DNA from 4 places in the Streptomyces sp. 1222.5 genome. Region 1 is predicted to be linked to each of the others. Evidence: riboswitches for the same ligand, from Rfam matches in the RefSeq annotation. Region 1 holds a riboswitch; each other region holds the start of a gene.
The links. Region 1 has a riboswitch for thiamine pyrophosphate ahead of BLW57_RS12060 (thiamine ABC transporter substrate-binding protein). Riboswitches for the same ligand answer to the same signal wherever they lie in the genome.

Region 1 (3,358 bases):
GGTGGAGAAGGCCGGTCCGCCGAGGATCTGCACGACCCCGAAGGAGGTGAAGGTGAACAGGAACACCATCAGGGCGGCGGCGGCCACGGCGGGCGCGAGCGCGGGCAGGGTGACCTTGCGCCAGGCCGTGAGCGGTGAGGCGCCCAGCATCCGGGCGGCCTCCTCCTGGCGGGGGTCGAGCTGGGACCAGAGCCCGCCGACCGTGCGGACGACGACCGCGTAGTTGAAGAAGACGTGGGCCAGCAGGATCGCCCACACCGTGGTGTCCAGCCGTACCCCCCACAGCTCGTCCAGCAGCCCGTTGTGGCCGACCAGCGCCAGGAAGGCGCTGCCGACGACGACGGTGGGCAGCACGAACGGAACCGTGACGACGGCCCGCAGCAGCTGTTTGCCCGGGAAGTCGAGGCGGGCGAAGACATGGGCGGCGGGCAGCGCGAGCAGCAGGGTGAGCGCGGTGGAGGCGAGCGCCTGCCAGGTGGTGAACCACAGCACGTGCCGGATGTCCGGCTGGGTGACCACGTCCACGATCCGCCCGAATCGCCAGGCGCCGTCCGCCTTCAGCCCGCGCGTGACGATCGCGGCCACGGGCCAGGCGAAGAACAGCGCGAAGAACGCGACGGGCAGGGCCATCAGGCCGAGCCGCGCCGCGCTCCCCCGCCGGGACACGGCTACCTCAGTACGAGCGACGTCCACGACTTGACCCACTGGTCGCGGTTGGCGGCGATCTTCCCGGGCGCCATGGTCTCGGGGTGCTCGGCGGCCGGGCCGTACTCGGTGAACTCGGTGGGCACCCCGGCTCCCCGCACCACCGGGTAGACGTACATGTTCAGCGGCATGTCCTCCTGGAACTCCTTGGAGACCAGGAAGTCGATGAACGCCTTGCCGCCCTTGGTGTTCCGCGCGTTGTCGAGCAGCCCGGCGAACTCGATCTGCCGGAAGCAGGTGCCGGTGGCGACTCCGGTCGGGGCGGTGCCGGGCCGCTTCTTGGCGTAGATCACCTCGGCGGGCGGCGAGGAGGCGTACGAGACCACGAGCGGGCGGTCACCGCCGGCCTTCCTGCCTCCGGTGGAGCCGGAGAACTCCTGGGAGTAGGCCTGCTCCCAGCCGTCGACCACCTTGACGCCGTTGGCCTTGAGCTTCTTCCAGTAGTCCTGCCAGCCCTGGTCGCCGTACTCGGCGGCGCTGCCGAGCAGGAAGCCGAGGCCGGGCGAGGAGGTGGCCGCGTTCTCGGTGACGAGGAGGTTCTTGTACGCGGGCTCGGCGAGGTCCGCGAAGGTCCGCGGCGGGGCCAGCTTGTGCTTGCTGAACCAGGCCTTGTCGTAGTTGACGCAGATGTCGCCGTAGTCGACGGGCGTGACCCGGTGCTTGTCCTTGTCCAGCTGGTACGGGGCGCCGACCTTGTCGAGGCCCTTGGCCGTGTAGGGCTGGAACAGCCCGTTGTCGAGGGCGCGGGAGAGCAGGGTGTTGTCGACGCCGAAGAAGACGTCGCCCTGCGGATGGTCCTTGGTCAGGATGGCCTTGTTGACGGCCTGGCCGGCGTCGCCGTCCTCGAGGATCCTGAGCTTGTAGCCGGACTGCTTCTCGAAGTCCCGTTGCACCTTCTTGGAGACGGCCCACGAGTCGTGGCTGACCAGGGTAACGGTCCTGCTGTCACCGGACGCCTTGCTCTCGCCGGAACCGCACGCGGACAGGCTGATCAGGCCGAGCCCGACCGCCACGGCCACCAAGGTCTTGTTGTGCACTGGATGTCCTCCTGGGGTTGGCCAGGAAGAGACGCGGCCCCGCCCGGGTCCCGCGAGGGGGCCCGGGCAGGGCGCAACAGCTTGAGTGAAAGACCGAACTTCCTACCCAGAATGACCTGGGCGAGGTTCAGAGGGTCTGCGGCCCGGTTGCCGCACTCTCAGCGCTGTGGCGCTCCCCTGTCGGAATATGAGGTTGTCGGAACGTGGCCAGATTACCGCTCGGTCGCGGCGAGCTGACCGCAGGCTCCGTCGATCTCCTGGCCACGGGTGTCCCGGACCGTGACGGGTACGCCGTGCGCGGCGATGGCCTCGACGAACGCCTTCTCGTCCTCCGGCCGGGAGGCGGTCCACTTGGAACCGGGAGTCGGGTTGAGCGGGATCAGGTTGACGTGCACCGGCTTGCCCTTGAGCAGCCGGCCGAGCCGGTCGCCGCGCCAGGCCTGGTCGTTGATGTCCCGGATCAGCGCGTACTCGATCGACAGCCGGCGGCCGCTCTTCTCGACGTAGTCGAACCCGGCGTCCAGCACCTCGCGCACCTTCCACCGCGTGTTCACGGGGACGAGGGTGTCGCGCAGCTCGTCGTCGGGGGCGTGCAGGGAGATCGCGAGCCGGCACTTGAAGCCCTCGTCGGCGAACCGGTGGATGGCCGGCACCAGCCCGACGGTGGAGACGGTGATACCGCGCTGGGACAGACCGAGCCCGTCCGGGGCCGGATCGGTCAGCGCGCGGATGGCGCCCACGACCCGCTTGTAGTTGGCGAGCGGCTCGCCCATCCCCATGAAGACGATGTTGGACAGCCGCGCCGGACCGCCGGGCACCTCGCCGTCGCGCAGCGCCCGCATGCCGTCCACGATCTGGTGGACGATCTCGGCGGTGGACAGGTTCCGGTCGAGGCCGGCCTGGCCGGTGGCGCAGAACGGGCAGTTCATCCCGCACCCGGCCTGCGAGCTGATGCACATGGTGACCCGGTCCGGGTACCGCATCAGCACGGACTCCACGAGCGTCCCGTCGAACAGCCGCCACAGCGTCTTGCGCGTGGTCCCCTGGTCGGTCGACAGATGCCGTACGACGGTCATCAGCTCCGGGAACAGCGCCTCCTGCAGCCTGCCGCGCGCCCCGGCGGGGATGTCGGTCCACTGCTCGGGGTCGTGCGCGTACCGCGCGAAGTAGTGCTGCGAGAGCTGCTTGGCACGGAACGGCTTCTCCCCGATCTCGGCCACCGCGTCCTTGCGCTCGGCGGGCGAGAGGTCGGCGAGATGCCGCGGCGGCTTCTTGGCTCCGCGCGGCGCGACAAAGATGAGTTCTCCGGGCTTAGGCATGGCTGTACCAGTGTCGCAGATCCAATTGGGTGACCTGCGGGTGTCGGGCTGGACACCTGTCGCTGGCGGTCGTCGTCTGTCGCCGCTGATCCCCCTCGGACGGCCCAGAGACGGCCCAGAAACAGCGCGGGATAACGCGTTGACCTGGCTGTGGAGGTGGGGTGTGATCACCCTATGGGTCCTGGCAACAGCGAGACGGATGCAGGCGTGGCCGACGACATGATCGTCGCTGGGCGGATCATCATCGGGCTGAAGACGCTACGTGATCACCTCGGCTGCTCTCTGCATGAAGCCCTC
Region 2 (3,358 bases), 1.8 Mb from region 1:
ACACCACCAGCGCGGCGAGCGCGGTCGTGACGGGCACCGAGGCGACCAGGCCGATCGACCCCACCAGGGTGCGCACGATCTCCTCGGCCACCAGCTCGCTGTTGGCCACGGCCCCGACGCTGCTCTGCGCGATGGAGAACAGCAGCAGCAGCGGCAGCGCGGCACCGGCGTAGGCGAGGACCAGGGTGTTGACGACGGATGCGATGTGGTCGCGGCCGATGCGGATGCCGGCCCGGTACAACCCGCGCCAGCCCATCGCCGGATTGGCCTCGTGCAGTTCCCAGACCGCCGACGTCTGCGTCACGGTGACGTCGTCCAGCACGCCGAGCGAGCCGATGATGACGCCGGCCAGCAGCAGGCCGCTCATGTCGATCGACGGGTAGAGCCCATGGATCAGACCGGTGTTGTCGTCCGTGTTGCCGGTCAGGGCGGCCCAGTCGATGAACTCCGAGCCGAGGACGCCGATCAGCAGGAGGGAGACCAGGGTGCCGAGCACCGCGACCGACGTCCGGGCCGACAGCCCGTGGCACATGTAGAGCGCGATGAGCATGATCGCGCTCGCCCCGACGACGGCCACCAGCAGGGGATTCGAGCCCTGAAGGATCGCGGGCAGGATGAAGAAGGTGAGCACCATGAAACTCACGGCCAGCGCGACCAGCGCCATGACCCCGCGCAGCCGGCCCACCACGACGACCGCGATCGCGAAGATCCCGGCGAGCAGCGCCATCGGGAACTTCCGGTTCACGTCCGCCACGGAGTACTGCAGGTTCTTGGGTGCCGCGGGCTCGTAGGCGACCACGACCTTCTCACCCTGGTGCAACTGCCGTGACTGGTCGGGCTGCACGATCTCGGTGAACGTACGGCCCTCGTCCTTCCCGGTGTCGACACGGATGGTCGCCTTCTTGCAGGTGCCGCCCGTCTCCTGTGCCCCGGCGCCGCCCTCGGCGGTCGAGGTGTCGCCGGCCGGGGTGCCACCGGAGGCGTTCACCGACTTGCAACTCACCTCGACGACCCGGGTCACCGTGGCCTGCTGGGTCTGCCGGTCGAAGCCGACGCCGGTGCGCTTGTGCGACGGCGCTCCCCCGGGCCACAGCACCACCAGGCCGACGAGGACCGCCGCGGTGAACGGCACCAGGATCGCCGCGATGACCTTGCGCAGATGCCGGGAGACGGGCGCGGCGGGCCCATGGCTGTGGCTGTGACCGAGCGTCTGAGGGCGGGTGTGCGCCTCGTCGTGGCCGTGGTGAGGGTGGCCGTGCCCGTCACCCGCTTCCTGCCCGTGGGCGCGCTCGTCCCCTCGTCGGCTGCCCGCTGCCGGGCTGTCCGGGCGGCGCGGCTCGGGCGGCTGGTACGGGTACTGCTCCATCCTGGTCACCACCAGATCATCGCAAGAACGGCAGGGGCCCACTGTTCACCGCGCCACATATGACGCTAGCGTGGAGGCACCTTTGCACACGCGGGAGCTCGGAGCACCGGGCTGAGAGGGCGCTGACCTCCGTATTCGCGATGTTTCACGTGGAACGACGTCTCACGGGAAGCATCGGCCGACGGAAGCCGCTGCGTCGACCGCCGAACCTGTTACCGGGTAATGCCGGCGTAGGGAGTAGGTCTCATGACCAACAAGGACGCACGCACGCCTGCCTCCGTTCAGGGTGAGAAGACCCAGGAGGCCGGGAAGTCCATCGGCTGGCACAAGGCGTACGTCGAGGGTTCGCGCCCCGACATGCGGGTGCCGGTCCGTCAGGTGCACCTCACCAACGGGCAGTCGGTCACGCTGTACGACACATCCGGCCCGTACACGGATCCGCTCGTCGAAACCGACGTCCGCAGGGGCTTGGCGCCGCTGCGGGAGAACTGGATCGTCGGCCGCGGCGACACCGAGGAGTACGCGGGCCGTCCCGTCCGTCCCGAGGACGACGGCATCAAGCACACCTCGCCGCGCGGCGGGTTGCGGAACCTGGACGCGGTCTTCCCCGGGCGTCCGCGTCAGCCGCGCCGCGGTCGTCGCGGTGAGGCGGTGACCCAGCTCGCGTACGCGCGCCGCGGGGAGACCACGCCGGAAATGGAGTACGTGGCCATCCGGGAGAACGTGTCTCCGGAGGTCGTCCGCGAGGAGATCGCAGCCGGCCGCGCCGTGCTGCCGGCCAACGTCAACCACCCGGAGATCGAGCCGATGATCATCGGTAAGCGCTTCCTGGTGAAGGTGAACGCCAACATCGGCAACTCGGCCGTGACGTCCTCCATCGAGGAGGAGGTCGAGAAGATGACCTGGGCGACCCGCTGGGGCGCCGACACGGTCATGGACCTCTCCACCGGGCGCAACATCCACACCACCCGCGAGTGGGTGCTGCGCAACTCCCCCGTGCCCATCGGCACCGTGCCGCTGTACCAGGCCCTGGAGAAGGTCGACGGCAGGGCCGAGGAACTGACCTGGGAGATCTACAAGGACACCGTCATCGAGCAGGCCGAACAGGGTGTGGACTACATGACCGTCCACGCCGGGGTGCGGCTCGCGCATGTACCGCTGACGGCCAACCGCAAGACCGGCATCGTCTCCCGCGGCGGTTCGATCATGGCCGCGTGGTGCCTGGCGCACCACAAGGAGTCGTTCCTGTACGAGAACTTCGAGGAACTGTGCGAGATCCTCGCCGCCTACGACGTCACGTACTCGTTGGGCGACGGCCTGCGGCCCGGCTCCATCGCGGACGCCAACGACGAGGCACAGTTCGCGGAGCTGCGCACGCTCGGGGAACTCAACCGCATCGCCAGGCGTTTCGACGTACAGACGATGATCGAGGGCCCGGGGCACGTCCCGATGCACAAGATCAAGGAGAACATCGACCTTCAGCAGGAGATCTGCGATGAAGCTCCGTTCTATACGCTCGGCCCGCTGACGACGGACGTCGCGCCGGCGTACGACCACATCACCTCCGGCATCGGTGCCGCGATGATCGCCTGGTGGGGCACGGCGATGCTCTGCTACGTCACGCCCAAGGAGCACCTGGGCCTGCCCAACCGGGACGACGTCAAGACCGGTGTCATCACCTACAAGATCGCCGCCCACGCGGCCGATCTCGCGAAGGGCCACCCGGGCGCGCAGGAGTGGGACGACGCGCTGTCCGACGCACGCTTCGAGTTCCGGTGGGAGGACCAGTTCAACCTCGCCCTGGACCCCGATACGGCACGGGAGTTCCACGACGAGACCCTCCCGGCGGAGCCCGCCAAGACGGCCCACTTCTGCTCCATGTGCGGCCCCAAGTTCTGCAGCATGAAGATCTCGCAGGACATCCGCCGCGAACACGGCGGCAGCAAGGCCGAGATCGAGGAGGGCATGGCGCAGAAGTCGAAGGAGTTCGCG
Region 3 (3,358 bases), 3.5 Mb from region 1:
TCTCCAGCACCGACAGCACCGAGCCGTGCACGGACGGGTCCACCCGCCGCATCGCGACCGTGGTCAGCCCGGTGCCGGAGGCGGTCAGCGCCCGCTCCAGCACGTCCAGACTGGGCGCGCCGCCCGTGCCCATGATCAGCCGGGAGTCCAGGTGCACACCGCCCAGGACGAAGGGGTCGTCGGCCATCGGTTCAGCCTCCCTGGACTGCGGTGAGTACTTCGACGCGGTCGCCCTCGGCGAGCGCGGTGGTCGCCCACTGGCCGCGCGGCACGACCGTCTCGTTGACGGCGGCGGCCACCCCGGAGGGCGCCGCGGTGAGGGTGCGGACGAGGGCGTCGAGAGCGGTGCCCGGGGCGATCTCGCGGTGCTCCCCGTTGACGGAGACGGTGAGGCTGAGGGTCATGCGGACTGCTCCATGAGACGTGCGGGCCGCTCCGGCGGCGGGGCGGTGAAACGCTGGGGCGTGAACGGGCGGGCCTCCTCGGGGAGGTCACCGGTGGCCAGCGCGTGCGCCAGCACGTCCCCGGTGACCGGCGTGAGCAGCACGCCGTTGCGGTAGTGCCCGGTGGCCAGCAGCAGTCCGTCCAGGCCGGACGGGCCGAGCAGCGGGGCGTTGTCGGGGGAGCCGGGCCGCAGTCCGGCCCGGGTCTCGGTCAGCGGGAGCTCGGTGATGCCCGGGACCAGCTCGTGGGCGTCGCGCAGCAGCTCGTACACGCCCCCCGCCGTGACCGTCGTGTCCCAGCCCAGCTCCTCGGTGGTGGCGCCGACGACCAGCTCGCCGTTCTCGCGCGGCACCAGGTAGACCTGGCTGCCGCGGACCACGGCCCGCACGGTCCGGCTCAGGAACGGCGCGAACCGCCGGGGCACGGCCAGCCGCAGCACCTGCCCCTTCACCGGACGGACCGGCGGCAGCAGCGCGTCCGGCACGCCCGCGAGGCGCCCGCTCATGCTTCCGCCGGCGAGCACCACCTGCTCCGCGCGCAGCTCGGTGCCGTCCGCCGTGGTGACGCCGGCGGCCCGCTCGCGCACGACGTCGAGCCGCTCGGCCCAGGTGCGGTGGAAGACCACCCCGGCGTGCTCGCACGCGGCCACCAGGGCCGTCGCCAGCCGCCGCGGGTCGATCTGATGGTCGCCGTCGACCCGCAGTCCGCCGCGCACCACGGGCGCCAGCATCGGCTCGAGACGCCGGCAGTCGCGCCCCGACAGCCACTCCGACTCCAGGCCCGAGCGCTGCTGGAGCGCGTGCAGTTCCCGCAGGTGGGCGCGGTCGTCGGCGTCCAGCGCGACCGCGAGGGTGCCGCACCGGCGGTAGCCCAGGTCGTGGCCGGTCAGCTCGGACAGCTCGGCCGCGAAGCCGGGATAGCGGCGCGCCGACTCCAGGTTCAGGGCGAGCAGCGTCTCCTCGCCGTAGTGCAGTTCCGTGACCGCGGCGAGCATCCCCGCAGCGACCCGCGCGGCCCCGCCGCCGGGCTCGGGGTCCACCACGGCCGTGGTGAGCCCGCGCTGCGCCGCGCGCCAGGCCGTGACCAGACCGATGATCCCGCCCCCGATGACGAGGACGTCGGACGTACGTGACGACATGGGCGTCCAGCCCCTCCCTTCGCCGGCATGACCCGGATCAGGTTCGTACGGTCGGAGGCCGCCAGCCTCCCTCTCAGCCCGGTGCGTCCGGGCTCCCGCGAGTGCTTGTACGGTGGCCACCCTAGCCCGCCCCGCTCGTCACCCGTAAGGGAGCCCTCCGTCATGCACCGCTCGCTCGACGGTCTGATCCTCGCCCCCGTCGCGGACCAGGCCCCAGGTCAGGTGGGTACCCGCACCCGGTTCGCCTACCACGAGAAGGACGGCGAGGTCTGGGCGGAGTACGCGGGCGGCGAGGTCGTGCGCGGCCATCTGGTCGGGACCCGCGAGGGCGACCGGCTGGACTTCCGGTACGTGCAGCTGCGCACCGACGGGACCACGGCCTGCGGGCACTGCGTGTCCACCGTCGTGGAGCTGCCCGACGGCCGGCTGCGGCTGGAGGAGACCTGGGAGTGGGAGTCCGCTCCGGGCAGCGGTACGAGCGTTGTGGAGCAGGTCACCGAGCACGCCCCCTGACTGACGTTTCGTCAGTTGTCTATGGTGATCGGGTGAGCGAGCAGACACCGCAACAGGGCACGTCACAGGAACGGCGCGTGGTCGTCGTGGGCGCGGGCATGGCCGGGGTGCAGACCGCGGTCGCCCTGCGGGAACAGGGCTTCGAGGGAGCCGTGACCGTCATCGGCGCCGAACCGCACCAGCCGTACGACCGGCCGCCGCTGTCCAAGGCCGTGCTGCTCGGCACGGCCGAGGGCTCCGCCTTCGACGTCGACTTCGAATCCCTCGGCGTCGAGCTTCGGCTCGGCTGCGAGGCGCAGGGCCTGCGCCCCGCCGCACGCGTGCTGGACACCGAGGCGGGCCCGGTGCCCTACGACGTCCTGGTCCTGGCCACCGGCGCCGAACCCATCACCCTGCCCGGCACCGAGGGCGTACCCGGCGTGCACCTGCTGCGCACCCTGGACGACGCCGAACGGCTTCGGCCCGTGCTGCTCCGGCAGCACGACATCGTGGTCGTCGGCGCCGGCTGGATCGGCGCCGAGTTCGCCACGGCCGCCCGGGAGGCGGGCTGCGCGGTGACCGTCGTCGAGGCCGCCGACCGGCCGCTCGCGGGTGCCCTGCCCGCCGAGGTGGCCGCGCCCATGGCCGCCTGGTACGCCGACAGCGGGGCCGAACTGCGCACCGGCGCGCGCGTGGAGCGCGTCGAACCGGGCGCGGTGGTGCTGACCGACGGCACCCGGCTGCCCGCGGGCGCCGTCGTCGTCGGCATCGGCGCCCGCCCGGCCACCGGCTGGCTGGCCGGCTCCGGCATCGAGCTGGGGCCGCACGGCGAGGTCGTCGCCGACGCCCGCCTGCGCACCGGGGCCGAGGACGTGTACGCGGTCGGCGACTGCGCCTCCTTCCCCTCCGCCCGCTACGGCGAGCGGCTGCTCGTCCACCACTGGGACAACGCCCTCCAGGGGCCCCGCACGGTCGCCGCGAACATCCTCGGCGAGACCCCGGCGCTCTACGACCCGGTGCCGTACTTCTGGTCCGAGCAGTTCGGCCGCTTCGTGCAGTACGCCGGGCACCACGCCGCGGCGGACCGCCTGGTGTGGCGCGGCGACCCGGCCGGCGCCGCCTGGTCGGTGTGCTGGCTGCGCGAGGGCCGGCTGGTGGCGCTGCTGGCGGTGGGCCGGCCCCGCGACCTGGCCCAGGGCCGCCGCCTGATCGAGGCGGGCCGCCGCATGGACCCCGAGGCCCTGACCGATCCGGGCCGCCCCCTGAAGAACGCCACGGCCGACT
Region 4 (3,358 bases), 2.3 Mb from region 1:
TCGGCAAGACCGCGCTGGCGGTGCGCTGGGCCCACCAGATGCGTGACTCCTTCCCCGACGGACAGCTCTACGTCGATCTCCGGGGCTACGACCCGGACGAACCGGTCTCCGCCGCCCAGGCCCTCTCGGGCTTCCTCTCCGCCCTGGGTGTGCCCGGCCCGGAGATACCGTAACGGAGCAAGTCGACGGCGTGTAGGTCCGCCTCCAGGACGTATCCGCCGGAGGTGCGTGCGATGCGAAGCGGCGTACCGGGTACGGCTGCCCCGTCACCGCCTGCCGTGGGCGCCACGCCGTCCGTGGATGCCGCGCCGTCGAACAGCCGCCTCAGACGGCTGATGTGGGAGTAGAGGGCCGAGCGGGCGCCGTCGGGCGCGGCGGTGTCCCAGACCCGGTCCACCAGCGTGCTCGCGGGGACCGGTCGGCCGGTGTCGGCCGCCAGCGCCGCGAGGACCGCTCGGCGACGCGGCTCCCCGATGTCGACCGCGCGCCCCGTGACGCGCAGTTCCAAGGGTCCGAGCAGGTGCAGGTTCATCGCGCCTCACGCGGGAGGGAGGAGGGAACGGGCTTCACGCGGTGGGGTGTTCGTCCGCCGGGCAGGGCCGGCATGCCCTCAGTCCTCCGTCGTTCGCTCCGGGGCCGCCGGCCGGGCAGCCGTCACAAGGTTTCCGCAAGGTTCACCGTAGATCCTCACCTCACATGCCGTCAGGCGGATCGCGGCAAGCACCGCGTGCAGGGGGAACACCGACGTCCGCTCCCGGAGCCTTCCCGGGAGCGGCGTGTCCGCCCGCCCCGCCGGCAGTCGCGTCAGACGTGACCAACCCGACGCAACAAGAGAATGGAATTGTCATGCGCAAGATAATGTCCCGAGCCAACCGGACGGCCGTCGCCGTCGTCGCGACCGCCTTCATGGCGTCCGGAGCGGTCGTCGCGGGGGCGACGACCGCCTCCGCGGACGGCTGTGTGGGTCCCCTGTGCGGCGCGGTGAAGAACCGGACCGGCGAGACGATGCACTACACGATGAGTCTCGGCGAGGGCCCGCACTACTGCGACGTGTGGAACTGGGGCGGCGGCACCGGGAGCGAGTTCAAGCACGCGAAGTGCAAGCAGGAGTCGTTCGGCAACGGAACGCGGGGCGGCAACGGCACCGGCAAGGACGTCGACGCCTTCACGTTCGCCACGCACGGCTACCACGAGCGGTTCTCGCGGGTCGGCACCTGGCACTGGCGGGCCAAGGGGGTCTGGACGAAGATCCGCAGCGGGGAGATCGGCGACTGCGGCATCGGCGACCACAACGAGGTCTGGTGCACCGTACTCGTGCAGGCCTGAGGGGAGCCGCTGGTAGTCGGGCATTCCCAGGAAGGCGGCGGCACGCGTGTGCCGCCGCCTTCCGGCGGGACCGGCCTCCGCGGCCCGCGCCCACCCCACGACGGCGCCGACGCGTCGAGGCATCTCACGCGGCGAGCCCCCTTACGGAGTGTCAACGGCCGACTACGCACGCGCACGCATCGGGCAGTCGGCCGACGGGCGCCGCACGCTTCCGGCCGGCCCTCCCCTCCCCCGACCTGAACCGGTCACCGGACCGGGCTATTCTGGCCGGCATACCTGGACACGGGGTGCCCCTGCACGGGGGCTGAGATCACACCCGTTGAACCTGAACCAGTTAGGACTGGCGGAGGGATGTCGTATGTCGTTGCCGTATGCCCATGAAGAGACGGCCGTCGCCGAGTCGCGGGGTGTCTTCGACGGCCGGATGCCGACCGCCCCCGGAGATCTGCGAGTGGAGGCGCGCGGCATCGCGCCGGTGCCCGAGGACGCTCGCTACGGCAGCCCCCGCCGGCTGTTCACCGTGTGGTTCGCCCCCAATCTGACGATGACCGGCGTCTTCACCGGTACGGTCGGCGCGGCCCTCGGACTGGACTTCGCCACCGCGCTGCTCGCCGTGGTGCTCGGCACCGTGCTCGGCGCGGTGCCCACGGCCTACCTGGGAACCTGGGGCAGCCGGACCGGGGCGGGCCAACTCCCGCTGGCGAGGCTGGCCTTCGGACGGGCCGTGGCTCTGCCGGGCACCCTGCAGTGGCTGTCCTCCATCGCCTGGGACGCCCTGATAGGCCTGTTCGGGGGCGACGCGCTGGCCCAGCTGTTCGGCTGGCCGTTCTGGCTGGGCGTCCTGGTGATGCTCATGGCCCAAGGGGCGCTCGGCGTGATCGGGTACGAGGCGATCCACCGCCTGCAGACGGTGATGACCTTCGCGCTCGCCGCCTCGCTCGTCGCGTTGGCGGTGAAGCTCGTGCACGGCACCCAGCCCGCGACGGCCGCGACCGTGCACGGCGCCGACCAGGCGGGAGCGTTCGTGCTGACCTGCACCATCGCCTTGAGTCTCGCGCTCTCGTGGGCCCCGTACGCCAGTGACTTCAGCCGCTACCTGCCCCGCACGGCGTCGCGTTCCAGCATGTTCTGGTGCACCCTGCTCGGTGTCAGCGTGTCCTTCGTCGCCGTGCAGGCGCTCGGTCTGTGGGGCGCCGCTGAGTTCACCGACCAGACCGCCCGCGGTGTCGACCATCTGCTCGGCGGCGGCGCGCTCGGCGCGTTCGGACTCCTCGCGGTCGCCGTCGCGGCCCTGTGCAGCAACGCCATGAACGACTACAGCGGGTCGCTGGCGCTGCAGACGATCGGAGTGCGGCTTCCGCGGCCGGTCGCCGCCGCGCTCGCCGCGGCGCTCGGCTTCCCGCTCGTGCTGTGGATGCACGCCGCTGACACCACTGCCCGCTTCCAGAACGTGCTGTTGTTCGTCGGCTACTGGATCCCCGCGTTCGTCGCGATCGTGATCGTCGACTGGGTGGCCCGCGCACGGGCGCGCGGCGACCGCCCGGTCGACCTGGCGGAGGAGGAAGCCGCGCCGCAGCCGTGGTGGCCCGCCGTCACCGCGTTCGTCGTCGGTTTCGCCGTGGCGGTGCCGTTCATGAGCACCAGCCTGTACGTGGGTCCGGTCGCCCAGGCCCTGCACAGCGCCGACCTCGCCTACCCCGTCGCGTTCCTCGCGGCGCTGCTCGTCTATGCGCCGTTGCGGGTACGACGCCGGTCCTGACCCGCGCCCGCTCCTCCTGGGGGAGTTGCCTGCCCCTGCTGGGCGGATCGTGTGCGGTGGCGTTCCGGGACTCGGCTCAGCGCGTCACTCGGTGGCGGAGGTAGACGACTCGCGAACTGAAGGTGCGGGTCTCGACGAGTTCGAGATCCACGCGGCGCTCGTGCCGGGGGAAGAACGGGATGCCACCGCCGAGGAGCACCGGGTAGACCAGCGTCCGGTACTCGTCGATCAGATCCAGCGCGGCCGCCTCGGCGGCGAGGGCGGCGCCGCCGA

Region 2: it holds a riboswitch for thiamine pyrophosphate, as region 1 does, so the genes downstream of both, thiC (phosphomethylpyrimidine synthase ThiC) here and BLW57_RS12060 (thiamine ABC transporter substrate-binding protein) in region 1, are expected to answer to the same signal.
Region 3: it holds a riboswitch for thiamine pyrophosphate, as region 1 does, so the genes downstream of both, thiO (glycine oxidase ThiO) here and BLW57_RS12060 (thiamine ABC transporter substrate-binding protein) in region 1, are expected to answer to the same signal.
Region 4: it holds a riboswitch for thiamine pyrophosphate, as region 1 does, so the genes downstream of both, BLW57_RS01980 (purine-cytosine permease family protein) here and BLW57_RS12060 (thiamine ABC transporter substrate-binding protein) in region 1, are expected to answer to the same signal.

Annotation. Positions count from the first base shown of each region.
Region 1 is NZ_FNSZ01000001.1:2,723,250-2,726,607, forward strand. Features, by position in the region: gene BLW57_RS12055 (ABC transporter permease) at 1-630, opposite strand, end outside; gene BLW57_RS12060 (thiamine ABC transporter substrate-binding protein) at 669-1,742, opposite strand; TPP riboswitch at 1,824-1,931, opposite strand; gene rlmN (dual-specificity RNA methyltransferase RlmN) at 1,955-3,061, opposite strand; gene BLW57_RS12070 (hypothetical protein) at 3,269-3,358, shown strand, end outside.
Region 2 is NZ_FNSZ01000001.1:4,519,002-4,522,359, forward strand. Features, by position in the region: gene BLW57_RS20235 (YibE/F family protein) at 1-1,366, opposite strand, end outside; TPP riboswitch at 1,447-1,620, shown strand; gene thiC (phosphomethylpyrimidine synthase ThiC) at 1,613-3,358, shown strand, end outside.
Region 3 is NZ_FNSZ01000001.1:6,247,966-6,251,323, forward strand. Features, by position in the region: partial or broken gene BLW57_RS28220 (thiazole synthase) at 1-187, opposite strand, end outside; gene thiS (sulfur carrier protein ThiS) at 192-404, opposite strand; gene thiO (glycine oxidase ThiO) at 401-1,582, opposite strand; TPP riboswitch at 1,580-1,691, opposite strand; gene BLW57_RS28235 (avidin-fold protein) at 1,745-2,095, shown strand; gene BLW57_RS28240 (NAD(P)/FAD-dependent oxidoreductase) at 2,128-3,358, shown strand, end outside.
Region 4 is NZ_FNSZ01000001.1:394,949-398,306, forward strand. Features, by position in the region: partial or broken gene BLW57_RS42065 (hypothetical protein) at 1-170, shown strand, start outside; gene BLW57_RS01970 (AfsR/SARP family transcriptional regulator) at 86-532, opposite strand; gene BLW57_RS01975 (hypothetical protein) at 847-1,326, shown strand; TPP riboswitch at 1,600-1,695, shown strand; gene BLW57_RS01980 (purine-cytosine permease family protein) at 1,685-3,085, shown strand; gene BLW57_RS01985 (dihydrofolate reductase family protein) at 3,162-3,358, opposite strand, start outside.